DNA from 3 places in the Lysinibacillus sp. G1-3 genome. Region 3 is predicted to be linked to each of the others. Evidence: riboswitches for the same ligand, from Rfam matches in the RefSeq annotation. Region 3 holds a riboswitch; each other region holds the start of a gene.
The links. A riboswitch is a leader RNA that binds a small molecule or an ion and turns the genes downstream of it on or off. The one in region 3 is predicted to bind S-adenosylmethionine.
Positions count from the first base shown of each region.

Region 1: linked by a shared signal. The riboswitch ahead of metK (methionine adenosyltransferase) and the one ahead of ACVYAD_RS16545 (Na+/H+ antiporter NhaC family protein) in region 3 are both predicted to bind S-adenosylmethionine.
Region 2: linked by a shared signal. The riboswitch ahead of ACVYAD_RS15570 (MetQ/NlpA family ABC transporter substrate-binding protein) and the one ahead of ACVYAD_RS16545 (Na+/H+ antiporter NhaC family protein) in region 3 are both predicted to bind S-adenosylmethionine.

Region 1 covers NZ_JBWHYQ010000014.1:145,708-151,178, reverse strand. Annotated here, with positions in the region: gene ACVYAD_RS16295 (hypothetical protein) at 1-165, shown strand, start outside; gene pckA (phosphoenolpyruvate carboxykinase (ATP)) at 323-1,909, opposite strand; SAM riboswitch class I at 2,713-2,830, shown strand; gene metK (methionine adenosyltransferase) at 3,129-4,325, shown strand; gene ACVYAD_RS16280 (gamma carbonic anhydrase) at 4,756-5,277, opposite strand; gene ACVYAD_RS16275 (alpha/beta hydrolase) at 5,414-5,471, shown strand, end outside.
Region 2 covers NZ_JBWHYQ010000013.1:148,967-154,437, reverse strand. Annotated here, with positions in the region: gene ACVYAD_RS15580 (methionine ABC transporter permease) at 1-340, opposite strand, end outside; gene ACVYAD_RS15575 (methionine ABC transporter ATP-binding protein) at 333-1,358, opposite strand; gene ACVYAD_RS15570 (MetQ/NlpA family ABC transporter substrate-binding protein) at 1,463-2,293, opposite strand; SAM riboswitch class I at 2,499-2,602, opposite strand; gene ACVYAD_RS15565 (aminotransferase class I/II-fold pyridoxal phosphate-dependent enzyme) at 2,951-4,120, opposite strand; gene ACVYAD_RS15560 (carbon-nitrogen family hydrolase) at 4,634-5,428, shown strand.
Region 3 covers NZ_JBWHYQ010000015.1:29,850-35,320, forward strand. Annotated here, with positions in the region: gene ACVYAD_RS16535 (AAA domain-containing protein) at 1-566, shown strand, start outside; gene ACVYAD_RS16540 (DEAD/DEAH box helicase) at 806-2,143, shown strand; gene ACVYAD_RS16545 (Na+/H+ antiporter NhaC family protein) at 2,272-3,555, opposite strand; SAM riboswitch class I at 3,660-3,767, opposite strand; gene ACVYAD_RS16550 (protein NO VEIN domain-containing protein) at 4,053-5,117, shown strand; gene ACVYAD_RS16555 (non-ribosomal peptide synthetase) at 5,450-5,471, opposite strand, start outside.

The DNA.
Region 1 (5,471 bases), on a different contig from region 3:
GGTCACGAAGGCGTTATCACAGGACTTGATGCTTTTAGCCTTCGTTCCTCTATATCGCTGATCCCCAAGGAGTCGCCCAGTCTCCGCTCCAATCAATCCATTCACTCAGCGTGTATCTTCTGGCATGCTACTGTAATTAAAAGTGTTAAAACGCTAATGTTTTGAATACGAAATGGAAGCGGCAACAAAATGCAAGGCAGTGGAAGTGGCTAGATACAAAGGATAGCGAGTAGTCTAGTATGGAAATCTCTCTCATTTTCATAAAAATTTTCTCTTTCAACAAAAAAGGGAACGACTGAAATCGTTCCCTTTGCTTAGTAAATTATTTTAATGGACCACCAAGGTTTGTGATAGCTTCAGAAACATTTGAGAATTTCTTGAAGTTTTCGTTGAATAAACCAGCAAGTTCAGCAGCTTTTTTATCATAAGCAGCTTTATCTGCCCATGCATCACGAGGATTAAGCACTTCAGTTGGTACACCCTCAATAGTAGTTGGGATGTTTAAACCGAATACTGAATCTTGAATTGTTTCAACATCAGTTAATTTACCATCAATTGCAGCGCGCACCATTGTACGAGTGTAAGAAAGCTTCATACGGCTACCAGTACCATATTCGCCACCAGTCCAACCAGTGTTCACTAAGAATACTTGTGCACCGTGCTCGTCAATTTTTTGACCTAACATTTCAGCATAAACTGTTGCTGGAAGTGGAAGGAATGGAGAACCGAAGCAAGTAGAGAATACTGGTTCTGGCTCTGTTACACCACGTTCTGTACCAGCAAGTTTAGATGTGAAACCGCTTAGGAAGTGGTACATTGCTTGCTCTTTTGTTAATTTACTGATTGGAGGTAATACACCAAATGCATCAGCTGTTAAGAAGATGATTGTTTTTGGGTGACCAGCAACAGATGGATCAACAATATTTTCAATGTATTGAATTGGATAAGCTACACGTGTATTTTCTGTTAATGAACCGTCATCATAGTCACAAACACGAGTTTCTGGATCAACAGCTACGTTTTCTAAAACAGAACCGAAGCGAATTGCGTTGTAGATTTCTGGTTCTTTTTCAGCAGAAAGGTTAATTGTTTTTGCGTAGCAACCGCCCTCAATGTTGAATACACCGTTATCAGACCATCCGTGTTCATCGTCACCGATAAGCTTACGATCAGGATCTGCTGATAAAGTAGTTTTACCAGTACCAGATAAACCGAAGAATAATGCAACATCACCAGCTTCACCAACGTTTGCTGAGCAGTGCATTGAAAGGATGCCTTGTTGTGGTAATAAGTAGTTCATAATACCGAAAATAGACTTTTTGATTTCACCAGCGTATTCAGTACCACCGATTAGGATGATTTTCTTTTCAAGTGATACAATGATGAATGTTTCAGAAGCAGTGCCATCAACGGCAGGGTCTGCTTTGAAATTAGGAGCTGAGATAACTGTGAAGTCAGCAACATGAGAAGCTAATTCCTCTTTAGTTGGACGGATAAATAATTGATGAGCGAACAGATTGTGCCAAGCATATTCATTGATTACTTGAATGCTTAATTGAGAATCTTTGTCAGCACCAGCAAAGCCTTTGAATACGAATAATTCGTCCTGTTCTTTTAAATATTTTACTACTTTTACATATAAGTTATCGAACACTTCAGAAGAAATTGGTCGGTTAACTTTTCCCCAGTCAATTTTATCTTTTGTGCTCTCTTCTTCTACCGTATATTTATCTTTAGGTGAACGACCAGTGTATTTGCCAGTTTCTGCACGAACTGCGCCATCTACTGTTAACATAGCTTCACCACGAGAAGTAGCTTTTTCAGCTAATTGTGGTACTGAAAGTTGAACATTAATGTTACTGCCGCTTAATAATTCCTTCAGTTCGTTTGCAATTTCTACTGAATTCATCGATTAAATACCATCCTTTTTTATAGTATTCCCTTGAGTCTGAGGGAGATTTTCTTAATTTCAAAAATAGTATAACACAATTGCTTAAATAATCTATACTAATTCAGAAATTATTTTTCAGATTTTATTACTTTTCAAGAAAACGACAAAAAGTAAATTGATTCGTTTTGATAATGCTTTTTACCCTATTTATTATAAGTGATCAGTCAATCACTTTCGACACAGCAAAATTGTGTTCTAGAAGCTTTTGGCTTATATGAGGTTCGCACAGGATGTGAAGTTTTCAGCTTGTTTTTTATTAGTTGGAGCTTGTCTTCGATTGAAAAGGGGCTACAATCATTTTCATCCACCACATGTTCCGTAGCTGACGCTTTGCTTTCACTACAAAATGTGCTGTAAAGGGTTACACATATGTTAACACATGATGTGAGGTGGAGAGTAGGGATTATTTTGTTTGAATTTACAGGATAATACAAATGAGTTTCATAATAATGGTATAACTGTAGCTAACGCTTTGCTTTCGCTATAGATAAACAAAGCGTCCGGAATCGGTTTTGTGCTTATGCCTGTAGACGTTATTTTGCGAAAGCGCAGTGTTAACGTAGTGACAGCAATGTGTTTTTGTCTTTGCGACAGTGACAGCACGAGAGCCGACATGATTTTCGCTTTCGGTAATGCTACAGGACGTGGCGTTCTTACACTGAGTTTCCCTATTTTAGCGGGTGTTTGGGCACTCGCTGAAAGAAGTTAAAAATATTTGACAACGTTCGACCTTTTCCGTATTATGAGATATTGAACGGATACTCTTATCCCGAGCTGGTGGAGGGTCAGGCCCTGTGAAACCCGGCAACCTGCATGAACTATTTCACGACATGCGCTGGTGCCAACCTGATGCAAGGGAAACCCCTTGAACGATAAGAGTGAAAGGTTACGAAGTCATTATTCCTTTCCTCATGTAAAGTAAGCGTGAGAAAAGGATTTTTTTATTGTTAAAAACGAATGTAAAGGTAAGTATATAGTCCTTTCCTTATTATAATGACGGATCTTTCGAAAACCTCGTGTTAAAAGCAGTAGTTGTTTTTTATGCGAAAGCGTAGTGAAACGTAGCGACAGCGACAACTGCTTTAGAGTTCAATCTATAGGAGCGGGCTTGACATGGGTAATGAGTACCGTATTAATTCGCAAATATTATTTGTAAAAGTAATTGGAGGAAAACCAAATGACAAAACGTCGACTGTTTACATCAGAAAGTGTAACAGAAGGACATCCAGACAAAATTTGTGATCAAATCTCGGATGCCATTTTAGATGCTATTTTAGCAGAAGATCCAAACGCACGTGTAGCGTGTGAAACAACAGTAACTACTGGTTTAGTATTAGTAGCAGGAGAAATTACTACGTCTACTTATGTAGACATTAAAGGTATCGTTCGTGATACTGTAGCAGAAATCGGTTATACACGTGGGAAATATGGCTTTGATGCTGAAAATCTAGCAGTACTTGTTGCTATTGGTGAACAATCACCTGATATTGCTCAAGGTGTTGACCAAGCATTAGAGGCACGTGAAGGCTCTATGACAGACGCTGACATTGAAGCAATTGGCGCAGGTGACCAAGGCTTAATGTTCGGTTATGCATGTAACGAAACACCAGAGCTTATGCCGTTACCAATTAGTTTAGCGCATAAATTGGCTCGTCGTTTAACGGAAGTACGTAAATCTGGTGAACTAGGTTATTTACGTCCAGATGGAAAAACACAAGTAACAATTGAGTATGATGAAAACAATGTACCAGTGCGAGTTGATACGATTGTCATTTCTACACAGCATGACGAAGAAGCTACACTTGAGCAAATTCAAGCAGACTTAAAAGAATTCGTTATTGCTCCAGTTGTTCCGAGTGAATTATTAGATGCCGAGACTAAATATTTCATCAACCCAACTGGCCGATTCGTAATTGGTGGTCCAAAAGGAGATGCTGGTCTAACTGGACGTAAAATCATCGTTGATACATACGGTGGCTATGCCCGTCATGGTGGTGGTGCTTTCTCTGGTAAGGATGCAACTAAGGTAGACCGTTCAGCGGCATATGCAGCCCGCTATGTGGCAAAAAATATCGTAGCAGCTGGTTTAGCAGATCGAGCTGAAGTACAACTAGCTTATGCTATTGGTGTTGCTCAACCTGTATCTATTGCTGTTGATACATTCGGGACAGGAAAAGTTACGGAAAGTGAAATTGTAAAATGGGTACGCGAGCTATTTGACCTACGCCCAGCAGGGATTATTAAAATGCTTAACCTTCGTCGCCCAATTTATAAGCAAACTGCAGCATATGGTCACTTCGGTCGTACAGACTTAAATGTACCTTGGGAACAAACGGACAAAGCAGACGCATTAAAAGAAAAAGCAGGTTTATAAACTATTCAGCTAAAGTAATAAAGTAGTTGGACAAATATTTTAAGATACTATTACAGAAAGGGGCTTAACATGCTATTGCCCCTTTCGTTGTTTTTAACTTCTTTCAGCGGGTGTCTAAACACCCGTTGAAAGAAGTTAAAGCCCCCGGTGGATGTCACGGAATCAGAAAAGAGTGCTTAGGGGATGTTAGCCTAAAACCATCGCATTCATGCGATAACGACTAACTGACCTACATCGGTAAAAGGGACATGTCCTGTGGCATTACCGAAATGACCGACATCGTGTCGGCCCTCACGCAGGCCTAAGCACAAAGCCGATTCCGGACGCAATTATGCCGAGGCATAATTGATCAAAAAATAAGCGACATATACAATCACGTGGGGATCGGTTGTCCAAGCAACGTGGAGCTGCTTTGATTTAGTTGAAAGAACTATTTATTTTTTGGTTGAAGAGATTTATAGTATTGGCCTTTTTCTACATATTCATGTATGATGCGTTCCATATCTTCTATATCTTCATCATTTAATTCTCTTACAACTTTTGCGGGACGCCCTAATGCTAAGCTATTTGGAGGAATGACTTTGCCTGGAGGAACAAGGCTACCCGCCCCAATAAATGCACCCTCTCCAATCTCCGCTCCGTCTAATATGATAGAGCCCATACCTATTAAGGCTTTCTTACGAATCGTACAGCTATGTAAAGTTACTTGATGTCCGACTGTTACCTCATCTTCGATAATTAGTGGATATTTAGGGCTTTGATGCAAGCAACAGAGGTCTTGAATACTAACTCTTTTTCCGATAATTGTCGGTGATACATCCCCTCGAATAACTGTGTTAAACCAAATAGTTGTTTCAGCACCTATTGTAACGTCACCAGTTATGGTCGCATAATCGGCAATAAATACAGATGGATCAATATTGGGTGTTTTACCTTTAAATGGATAGATCATGAGAATCGCCTCTTTTCTTTCTATGATGTAATATTATCGTATCAAATACGCAACTTGATGGAAATATTAAATTAAAATGAGCTAGATATTTCGTTATAATCATTGTGTAATTATTTTTTTAGGAGGACTATGTGAAATGTGGAAATGGGAAGCTGATGGACAAGCAAAGGCTGTGGTTGCAATTCTTCATGGTG
Region 2 (5,471 bases), on a different contig from region 3:
TAAGTCGCGCAATATAAGGCGCTGTATAAACAACAAGCGGCACAATAACACCTTTTACACCAATAGTTGTGCCAACGATCAGCTTCGTGAACGGTAAAATGAAGAATAGTAATATAATGAACGGTACAGAGCGAATAATATTAATAAATAAATTGAAAAATTGATAGAGAAATTTATTTTCAAATGATTGCCCTGGTCGGGTTAAAACGATTAAAAGCCCTAAAGGGATCCCAATTAAAATAGAGAACAATAATGAAATCCCGACCATTTGAAAGGTTTCGATAATGGATTGCCCAATAACATCTGACCAGTCTGCAAAGAAGCTTTGAATGCTATTCATTTAATTCGCCTCCTAATTCCTCAACGTCTACCCCGTTTTCTGTAAAATATTTAAGTGCCTTTTCTACGATATGTGCCTCACCGTGAAGATGCACGACAATATTCCCGACGATGCCGTTTTTTAATTCAATGATATTGGCTGTTAAAATATTTGGTTGTACATCATAAACTTTGCTGACTTCTGCAAGTAATGGCTTCCCGGTACTTTCACCAAGGAATGTTAAACGAATCACACTTCCGGAAAGATTCAATTGCTCGATAAGGGAAGGAGATAAATTACGTTGAGAAATAGTGTTTAAAAACTTTCGTGTCGTTGGGTGCTGAGGCTTCGAAAATAGTTCTATAGCAGAGCCATATTCCACAACCGTCCCTGATTCAAGAACGGATACATCATCGCAAATTTTTTGAATAACATTCATTTCATGTGTAATGAGTAAAATAGTGATGCCCAGTTCACGGTTAATTTTTAAGAGAAGCTCAAGAATAGCGTCAGTTGTTTCAGGATCGAGAGCACTTGTCGCTTCATCACTGAGTAAAATCTCAGGCTCTTGGGCTAGTGCACGTGCAATAGCGACACGTTGCTTTTGACCACCCGAAAGCTGGCTAGGATAACTATCTAATTTCTCTGTTAGGCCAACAATTTCTGCATATTTTGCAACGCGTTTTTTCACTTCAGAGTCGTTATAGCCTAGAAGCTTTAATGGTACCGAGATATTGTTGTAAACGGTCGCTGTTTTTAAGAGATTAAAATGCTGGAAGATCATGCCGATTTTTTGACGCGTTTCGCGAAGGTCGTTTAAAGAAAGGGAAGTAATATCTACATTGTCGATCAATACTTTACCTGTTGTTGGACGCTCTAATAAATTAACACAGCGAATAAGGGTACTTTTTCCTGCACCACTGTAGCCAATAACCCCATGAATTTCACCTTTTTTGACATGTAGGTTAATGCCATCTACTGCTTTAACGATGCCTTTTTTAGTTTTAAATTCTTTTGTTATATTTTCTAGTTGAATCATACTGTGATATCTCCTTTCTAAGTCCTTTTATAAAGCAAGAATCTGCTAGCATTCCTATAGGAGTCTCGCAGATTCTTAATTTATGAAAGGCCCTTCATCGTTACTTACCAGCTTGGAATGATAGAACCTTTGAATTCCTCTTCAATAAATTTGCGTACTTCATCAGATTGATAGGCTTCAACAAATTTTTTAATCGCTGGGTCATCCTCGTTTTCAGAACGTACCGCGATGTAGTTTACATATGGAGAGTTAGTAGATTCTAAAAGAATGGAGTCTTTTTTAGGATCAATACCAGCATCAAGAGCGAAGTTCGTATTAATAGCTGCCACATCTACTTCACTAAGCTGCTTCGGAATTTGTGCAGCTTCTAATTCAATGAATTTAAAATTCTTTTTGTTTTCTTCCACATCGCGAGTAGAAGCTGTTAAGTCTGCACCTTCTTTTAATTTAATGATGCCTGCCTCTTGAAGAACAAATAGAGCACGAGCACCGTTTGTTGGATCATTTGGTAATCCGAAAGTAGCACCATCAGGAACTTCATCCAATGATTTATATTTCTCAGAGTAAATGCCCATTGGAGTTAAAATTGTTTTTCCTACTGGCACTAAATCTGTTTTGTGATCTTTGTTAAATGCATCGAGGAAAGGCTTGTGTTGATAGCTGTTTACATCAAGATCACCCTCGGCTAACGATGTATTTGGCAAAACATAATCAGAGAACGTTTTTAGTTCTACCTCTAAGCCATTTTCTTTGGCAACTTTTGCAGCAATTTCTGCAATTTGTTCGTGTGGACCAGAAGTTACACCTACTACAATTTTATTTTCATTAATAGCCTTACCTTGACTACCTTTATCTTCTTTAGTACCGCAACCTACTAATGCTGCTACTAATGTGAGACTTGCTAAACCTAGTAAAATTTTGTTTTTCTTTTTCATGAGACATACCTCCAAAGTTGTTTTATCGGTTTGTATAAAAAACAATTTCGCCTTGGCGTAATTGCTGTCCGGATTTTGAATTGTGCTAGCACAATTCATTCCTTTTTAAAATCCGTGACATTCGCCAGAGGCTTTTATCTTCATGTAAATGAAGATAAAAAAAACTCTCTTAAAAAATTAAGAGAGGCTCATAAAAAAGTGTCCTCTCTTATCTTTCAAACGATATCGTTTGCAGGATTTAGCACCTTCCTTAAAAAAGGAGGTTGCCGAGCTTCATAGGGCCAGTCCCTCAGCTACTCTTGATAAGAGATTTATAATATTTTTTTGTAAATCCGATAGGACTAATATAAATTATTGGTTATGGTAAGTCAATGGAATTTTTAAAATTTTTTATTTTATTACAATATTCCATTAAGGGAGATGGGTGGGAATGTTAGTGAGAGTCAACTATGTGTGGGGTGGGAGATATGAAACGCATTTTCATGGCTCTATGAGCGATTAGTGGGGTGGTGTGTCCGTATGAAGAAATGGGTTATGACCAATGTTATCCAATAGAAGAAGGGCTAGAGCTACCACAAAAGATAGTGAGATCAAAAGACTGTCCCTTAGCAAGCGTGAGCTGATGGGACAGTTTTTTTGATAGAGGGAATCAAATGTTCATGAGTTAAATAGGTTTAATTTTTCAATTCTGCTGACCGCTTCACGTAAGCGTTCTTCACTTACGAGTAAACCTACACGAACATAGCCTTCACCGTATTGACCGAAGCCATTGCCAGCAGCTACTGCGATATCAGCTTTGTTGAGCAATACATCAGCAAACTGCTCGCTTGTATAACCTAATGGAACAGGGAGCCATGCAAAGAAAGAGCCCTTTGGTGCCGTTACTTGCCAACCAATGCGCTGTGCTTCTTCGATAAGAACATTTCGTCGACGCTCATAAGTCGCTCTTAGCGTATTCGCGCAATCCTGTGATGCTGTAAGGGCAACCGCTGCTGCTTGTTGTACGGCAGGGAATTGACTACAAAATAGATGATCTTGAATAAGATTAATAGCCGCAACAATATCAGCGTTACCAACTGCAAATCCAATACGCCAGCCTGCCATATTGTATGTTTTAGATAATGTATACATCTCGATGCCGACCTCTTTGGCACCTTCCGCTTGCAGGAAACTAATAGGTTTCTTGCCGTCAAATCCAATTGCACCGTAAGCGAAATCATGTGAGACGATCATGTTGTGCTCTTTAGCAAAGCGCGCCGTTTCCTCGAAAAATTCAAGTGTTGCAGTACCACCAGTTGGGTTGTTCGGGTAATTTAAGTAAAGTAGCTTAGCCTTTTCTTTTACGTCATCAGAAAGAGCATGATAATCAGGCAGGAAATCATTTTCTGCAAATAGTGGCATAACTTCAAAATTAACATCACCTAATACAACACCAGATAAGTAATCTGGATATCCAGGATCGGGTAATAACATTGTATCACCGGGGTTTAAAACCGCTAATGGTAGCTCAACAAGACCAATTTTTGTACCACCAAGAATAGCTACCTCAGTTTCAGGGTCAATATCAACATTGTATTCACGTTTGTAGAAGTCTGCAGCTGCTTGACGTAATTCTACTAGGCCGCGGAATGGAGAATATTTATGATTTTGAGGGTTTTCAGCTGCCTCCTGTAACGCTTTTATAACGTGTTGGGGAGTGGGCTGATCTGGATTGCCTTGACCGAGATTGATAACATCGCGCCCTTCTGCTAAAGCACTATTCACTTTTTGCACCAATGCTGCAAAAAATTGAGTCGGGAGTTGCTGTAGTTTTTTTGAGAATTCCATGCATGTTCTCCTTTTTAGAAAATAATAATTGATGCAAATATTATTACTTTTTTTACTAATTGTCTAGAGTCTCAATTTATAAAGATGGACGCACAAAATACAAACAGAGAGCATGCGAGCCTAAGTACAAAGAAGATTCCGAACGTAATTATGCCTTGTCATTGTAACAACATCTGAGGCATCTTAACAATGCCCATAAAACATAGGTTTTGGCCTTACTTTTAAGCCCTTTAAAATAATATTTAATTTTTTTTTAATTACTGTAACTTTTATTAATCTTAATCGTACTAATTAATAGAATCTAAAACTAAGAGCAAAAATGATTAGTAAGATTCACTTTCGCGAAAAGGCCAGGGCTCACTTTATTGCTGAGATCCTGGTCTTTTTGTTTTTGTTCCAAAGCTGCTCTAAGCTCAGACAACAGCGATATCATTTTCAATTGTAGTATAATGAAATATAGAAAAGCACAAATGCAGTAAAAGAAATACTTTTGGGAGAAGGGGAGGAATTAAGATGAAAATTGGGTGTATCCAACTAAATGTTGGTTTTGGCAAAGTAGAAGAAAATTTTGCTCGTGCGGAAGAAAAGATTCGTGAAGCGGCAAAACAAGGTGCAGAAATTATTGTATTACCGGAAATGTGGAATACAGGCTATGCACTTGAAAAATTATCAGAGCTTGCAGATGTGAATGGAGAACGTTCGAAAGCATTTTTATCAAACCTAGCGAAAGAGCTTGGCGTACATATTGTTGGAGGCTCTGTTTCAACGAAGAAGGGCGATAAATTTTTCAACACGATGTATACGTTTGATAACAATGGTGAGTTAGTAGGTGAATATAACAAGGCACATCTTTTCCGATTGATGGACGAGCATTTATATTTAGAAGCAGGGGATGAAATGAATCGCTTTGCCCTTGGTGATATCGAGGCTGCAGGTGTGATTTGCTATGATATTCGCTTCCCAGAATGGCTACGTGCTCACGCTTTAGATGGCGCAAAAGTATTGTTCGTGCCGGCACAATGGCCGACGCCACGTATCGATCATTGGAACACATTGCTGCAAGCACGTGCCATTGAAAATCAATGCTTCGTGATCGCTGTTAATCGTATATCGAGAAAAGTAGAAAACTTTAATGGTCAATCAATGATTATTCAACCGTGGGGCGAAGTGCTTTGGGTTGGTGCAGAGGACGAGGAAGTAGCTGTCATTGACGTGGACTTTTCGATTGTCGATGAAGTACGAGGCAGAATTCCAGTTTATGACGACCGCAGACCAGCATTATATAGTGGAGTAGTTACCGAAAATTAAAATCTGATAGCACGCTCATAGCGATTTTGAGCGTGCTATTCTT
Region 3 (5,471 bases):
CTGGGACTGGGAAAACGACTTTATTAAAAGAAATTATTGCTCACAGTATTGTTGAAAGAGCATTGTATTTAAGCAATTACAATAAACCTGAAGAAGCTTTTAAAAAACAATTATTTAATAATCCTCCAAATGAGTTTTCGAAACATTTTTATGCCATTGATACAAAATTAAAAAAATATGGAATTATTGTTGCTTCTAATAACAATGCAGCTGTTGAAAATATTTCAACAGAGCTTCCACTGGCAAAGGATGTGAAAAAATCGAACACATCTCTTTTCAATATTGATATCCAGGAAGAAATTTATTTTACTGACATTATAAATTCAATAATGAAAGAAAAAAGTTGGGGATTAATTTCTGCGCGTTTAGGAAAAAAATCGAACATTAATGAGCTTAGTAAAGCAATTTGGTTTAATAAAGACATTAAAAACTTGCAACAGTTATTTAAGGAACAAGCTCCGAATTGGCAAGAAGCGAGAACAAAATTTAAAAATAAGTATAATGAATTAATTGTACATCGTAAGTCTATTGAAGATGCCATTAAAGAAGTTGAAAAGCACAAATAGAGCATACGTTACTAGAAAATGAACATGCATTAAATCAAAAAAAGCAAGACATTACTCAAAGTGAAGAGAAATTAAAAGTATTAAATGAAAATGAGCAAAATCTATATAATAGGTTACCTTGGCATAAAAAGATTTTTTCATTCTTATTTAAAAATGATTCACTATTTATTGAACTAAAAAATACTAAAGAAAAAATAATTGAAACGACAATTACGCATACAAGATTAAAAGAAGGATTCGTGGAATTACAAGCTCTATTAAATAGTTGTAAAATATCTTATCAAAAAACGAAAGATAATTTACAAAATAAATTAAATCAATTCAAAAAAAGTTCTGAAACAATACAACAACATAAGAAACGTTTCGGAAATAATTTTGCAGGAGACGAATTTTGGGAAAACATTCAAACTAATGAGAAATCACAATTAGCAGCTCCATGGACAGATAAAGAATTCGATATATTACGTGAGGAATTATTTTGTTATGCGTTAATGCTTCAAAAAGCATTTGTATTAAATTCTAAGGAAACTAGGCAAAATTTGAGTTGTCTTGTGAATATGTGGAAGGGGGTATTCACGGAGAAGGATAAAAATTTAGCATATGGACATTTATTAAATACATTATTTTTAGTTGTGCCAGTTGTTTCGACAACGTTTGCCTCGATTTCTACATTTTTAAATCATATTGATAAGAATGAATTAGGTACTTTAATTATAGATGAAGCAGGTCAAGCTACGCCATACTCGGCTTTAGGTGCCATTTGGCGTACGAATAAAGCTATAATTGTTGGAGACCCTTTGCAAGTGGAACCAGTAGTTACTGTCCCTAAAGAATTAATAAAGAGATTAGCGGATGACTTTAATATAAGTTCTGAATATCAATCATCCGAGCTTTCTGTACAGTTGTTTGCAGACAACTTAAATAAATTTGGCGGTTACAGAGAATATTTAAACGATAAAATTTGGTTAGGGTGTCCGCTTGTTATTCATAGGCGATGTTTAGATCCGATGTTTTCGATTTCAAATAATATTGCTTATAATGGTCGTATGTTTAAACAAACCTTAGGACCCAAAGAAGATTTGTTATTATTGCTTGAAAAATCTACATGGATTGATGTAAAAGGAGTCGAAGTAGGAGGTAAAGATCATTTTGTTGCTGAACAAGGAGAAATTGTGTCAGACATGGTGATGAAAGCTATTATACTTCAAAAAGGATTACCGAATTTATATATTATTAGTCCATTTAAATCGGTTGTGTCGAGCATTAAAAGAAACCTAAAGTTGATGTTGAAAAGTAATCTTAGAGAGCTAAACTTTGAAATGATTGAAGAATGGGTAGATCGAAGTTGTGGTACTGTTCATACTTTTCAAGGTAAAGAAGCTAACGAAGTCATTTTTGTTCTTGGTTGCGATGCAAAAAATGGCATAAGGGCTGCAAATTGGGTAGGTTTGAAACCTAATATTCTAAATGTGGCTGTAACTAGAGCAAAATATCGATTAGTCATTATTGGCGATGTGGATTTATGGAGCAAAGTACCTTATGTTGATGATGCAATAAAAGCGCTGAAGAATAACTAAAAAAATATTTATGAATAGCCTCAAATAAAAAATCCAATTGTTTTGATTAAATTCTTTTCAAAACAATTGGATTATTTCAAGATAATCAATATTTTTAAAGTTACATCGCCACTTTAAAGTGATAAAGTTTAGGCTTTCTTTGGTCTCGGGTATCCAATAAGGATAGCAATAGCCCCGCAAATCCCTATCAAAATCGGGTAGAAAGAATACTGCAGCATACTAACTGGCGATATTCCGGCTACGCTTGCGGCTGCTAGGAATTGGGCTCCGTACGGCAGAAGCCCTTGAGTTGTACAGGAGAAAATATCTAAAATACTTGCGGATTTTCTTGGCTCAATCCCATACTGGTCAGCAATATTTTTTGCAAGCGGGCCAGCAATTAAAATAGCAACTGTATTATTGGCCGTAGATAAATTAGTTAGGCCCACAAGGCCGGCAATCCCAAATTCGGCACCTTTTTTTGATTTAATTCTTCGTGTGGCAAGGTGAAGTAGGAAGTCAATTCCTCCGTTAAGCTTAATAATCTCCACCATTCCAGCTATTAAGATTGCAAGAAATGCCATTTCATACATGCCTGACATTCCTTCGCCAATCTTTTGGAAAAGGTCCATTAACTGATAGCTACCATCCGCTAAGCCAACAGCCCCGGCCAGAACAATTCCAAATGCAAGAACAAGGAAGACATTCATTCCAATTAGCGCAAAAATAATAACCAATACATAGGGAACAATTTTTACCCAACTATAGCTTAAATGCTCTACTTGTGCCGCGGTTTCGCCCATTGTGATAACTCCTAAAAAAATGCTTGTTGCAACAGCTGCCGGCAACACAATCCAAAAATTCACCTTAAATTTATCTTTCATTTGTACGCCTTGTGAACGAACGGCAGTAATGGTTGTATCTGAAATAAAGGATAAATTATCGCCAAACATCGATCCGCCAACAATCGCTGCCATTACTAAAGCCATGGAAAAGTCGGTATGCTCACTGATCCCAACTCCAATTGGCGCCAGTGCAACAATTGTTCCTACCGATGTACCCATTGATAGGGAGATAAAGCAAGCGATGATGAACAAGCCTACGACAAGCAGGTTTTGCGGAATGACTGACAAAGCAAAGTTAACAGTGGAATCCACTGCCCCCATGCCTTTTGCTACCTCTGAAAAGGCTCCAGCTAATAGAAAAATAACAACCATCAGCATGACATTTAAATTTCCAGCGCCTTTACAAAAAATATCAACCTTATTCGAAAACGATTCTTTTCGATTCATTGCCAGAGCCACAGCGCCCGAAATGGCAATGGCTACAATAACAGGGAATGCATAAAAATCACCTGTAATAACCCCTGAACCAATAAATAAAACTAAAAAAACAACAAATGGGATTAGCGCCCATGGATTTTCTTTCTTCATTGTTCTACCTCCAAAAATTAAAAATGGATACGTCTTTGTCCATTTTCCTCTAAAAAAGACCTCTTCTTGAAAACAAGAAGAGGTCTTATATCTATAAAACACTCCTCTTATCTATCAAGCCTTTGCTTGCTGGATTTGGCACAGTAACTTACTCACAAAGTTCCGCTGCCGAGATTTCATAGGGCCAGTCCCTCCATCTCTCTTGATAAGAAGAAAAACATATTATTTTTTGCACAATAATGAAATATTATAATAAAACATCTATATTTGCAACTTATTTTTAATCAATTTCAAAAAGGTCATCTGTTTTAGGCTGTTTCAGTAAATAAAGAGAAGCTTTTCGCGAAATTTAGTGTCTTTAATTTTTCAAAGCTAATATTATCCACCTAATAATGGATTTTTTTGACAATGTTATAATCGTGAATTATAGTAAAAATACAATATTTAAATAATATTAAAATTGAAATGGAACGTTTCTTGAAACTAAGGGTGAATATATGAGTAATTTTATTGTTATGCAAAATGCTACACACGAGGAAGAAATTATCGGGGGATATATGTGGTCCCCGCAAAAAAATAAAAGTGGAAATAGCAATCATGCGTACGAACGGATGGCTACAATTAAGGCTGGTAATAAAATTTACAGCTGTTATGATCAAGCGATTCGAGCGGTAGGTATAGCAACTTCAGATTGTTATATTGCAGAACAACCGCATGAGCTGCAGGAAAAAAATCTATGGTCAGATGAAGGTTATAAGGTGGATGTAGATTACACAATTTTAGAACATCCAATTATGATTAGAGATGTTTGGGGAGATATGGAATCTGATCGTCCGCAAAAATATTCAGCCTTTCAAGAAAATGGACGAGGAAATCAGGCTTATTTATTTCCTTGTCCTGAAGCTTGGGCTAGCTTGTTTGATAGTTTTCTTAATGAAGATATCCCTGAAGTAGAAGTAGAACTAATAGAAGATGGTGAAATTAACGAGGAAACGTTTGCTACTTCTAGTTACGAGCAAGGAGAGTCTAGAGTTAATAATAAGATAGCGGGCAGTACAAAGAAACGGGGTCGAGTGGTAAGTCAAGACCAGCTACAAAAAGACTTGAAAAAGCGTAAAAAAATTGGTGATATTGCAGAGCAAAAAGTATTTGAATATGTGAAAAAGAAAGTAATAGAAGTATTCGGTGAAAAATACGGAGATCAGGTAGAGCATGTAGCGCAAACACAAGGTGATGGATTAGGATACGATATTACAGCATTCGATTATTTACAACCACAGACTCCTCCAAAACCAATAAAAATTGAAGTGAAGGGTACAACATCAACAAGTACAAGCGCAGTCTATTCAATTACTTATCCTGAATTGGAAAAGTTCATTCTGTATAAGGATGAAATTTGGCTAGTACGGGTATATGGTGTAGGCAAGAATAGTAAGATGAAGATGGAAATAGATAATGACTTTAGTAGTTATAACTCTGTAAGTGATTTGTTGACACGAAAATATGCATATATTCCATCAACAATTGATGTATATGGCACTCGAGTGGAGAGCAATAAATGAATTATAAAACTAATAAAAGATAAAAAATGCTTTTATGTCAGAATCTGTGGAAGGTTTTGTCCGATTTTTAAATTCTATAAATTGAGGGTAACGTTCTAATACTTTCTGATTGATTTCTTTAACAGACGAATCTTGAAGAAAAGACAAATTTAAAAAACTCAATAGATATGGTAGGAACGACCAATACTATTGAGCTTTTTGTATTCAGCTTTTTAAACTTTAAAAGGTAGAGATTAAATTTCGTTAATCCCACGCTCTATTAATATGGCATAATCTTTAATAGAGGTTTTATACTATAATGAAGATTTTAACATTCCTGAAATTCTGTATACTTAGTCTAAAATAACTGCTAAA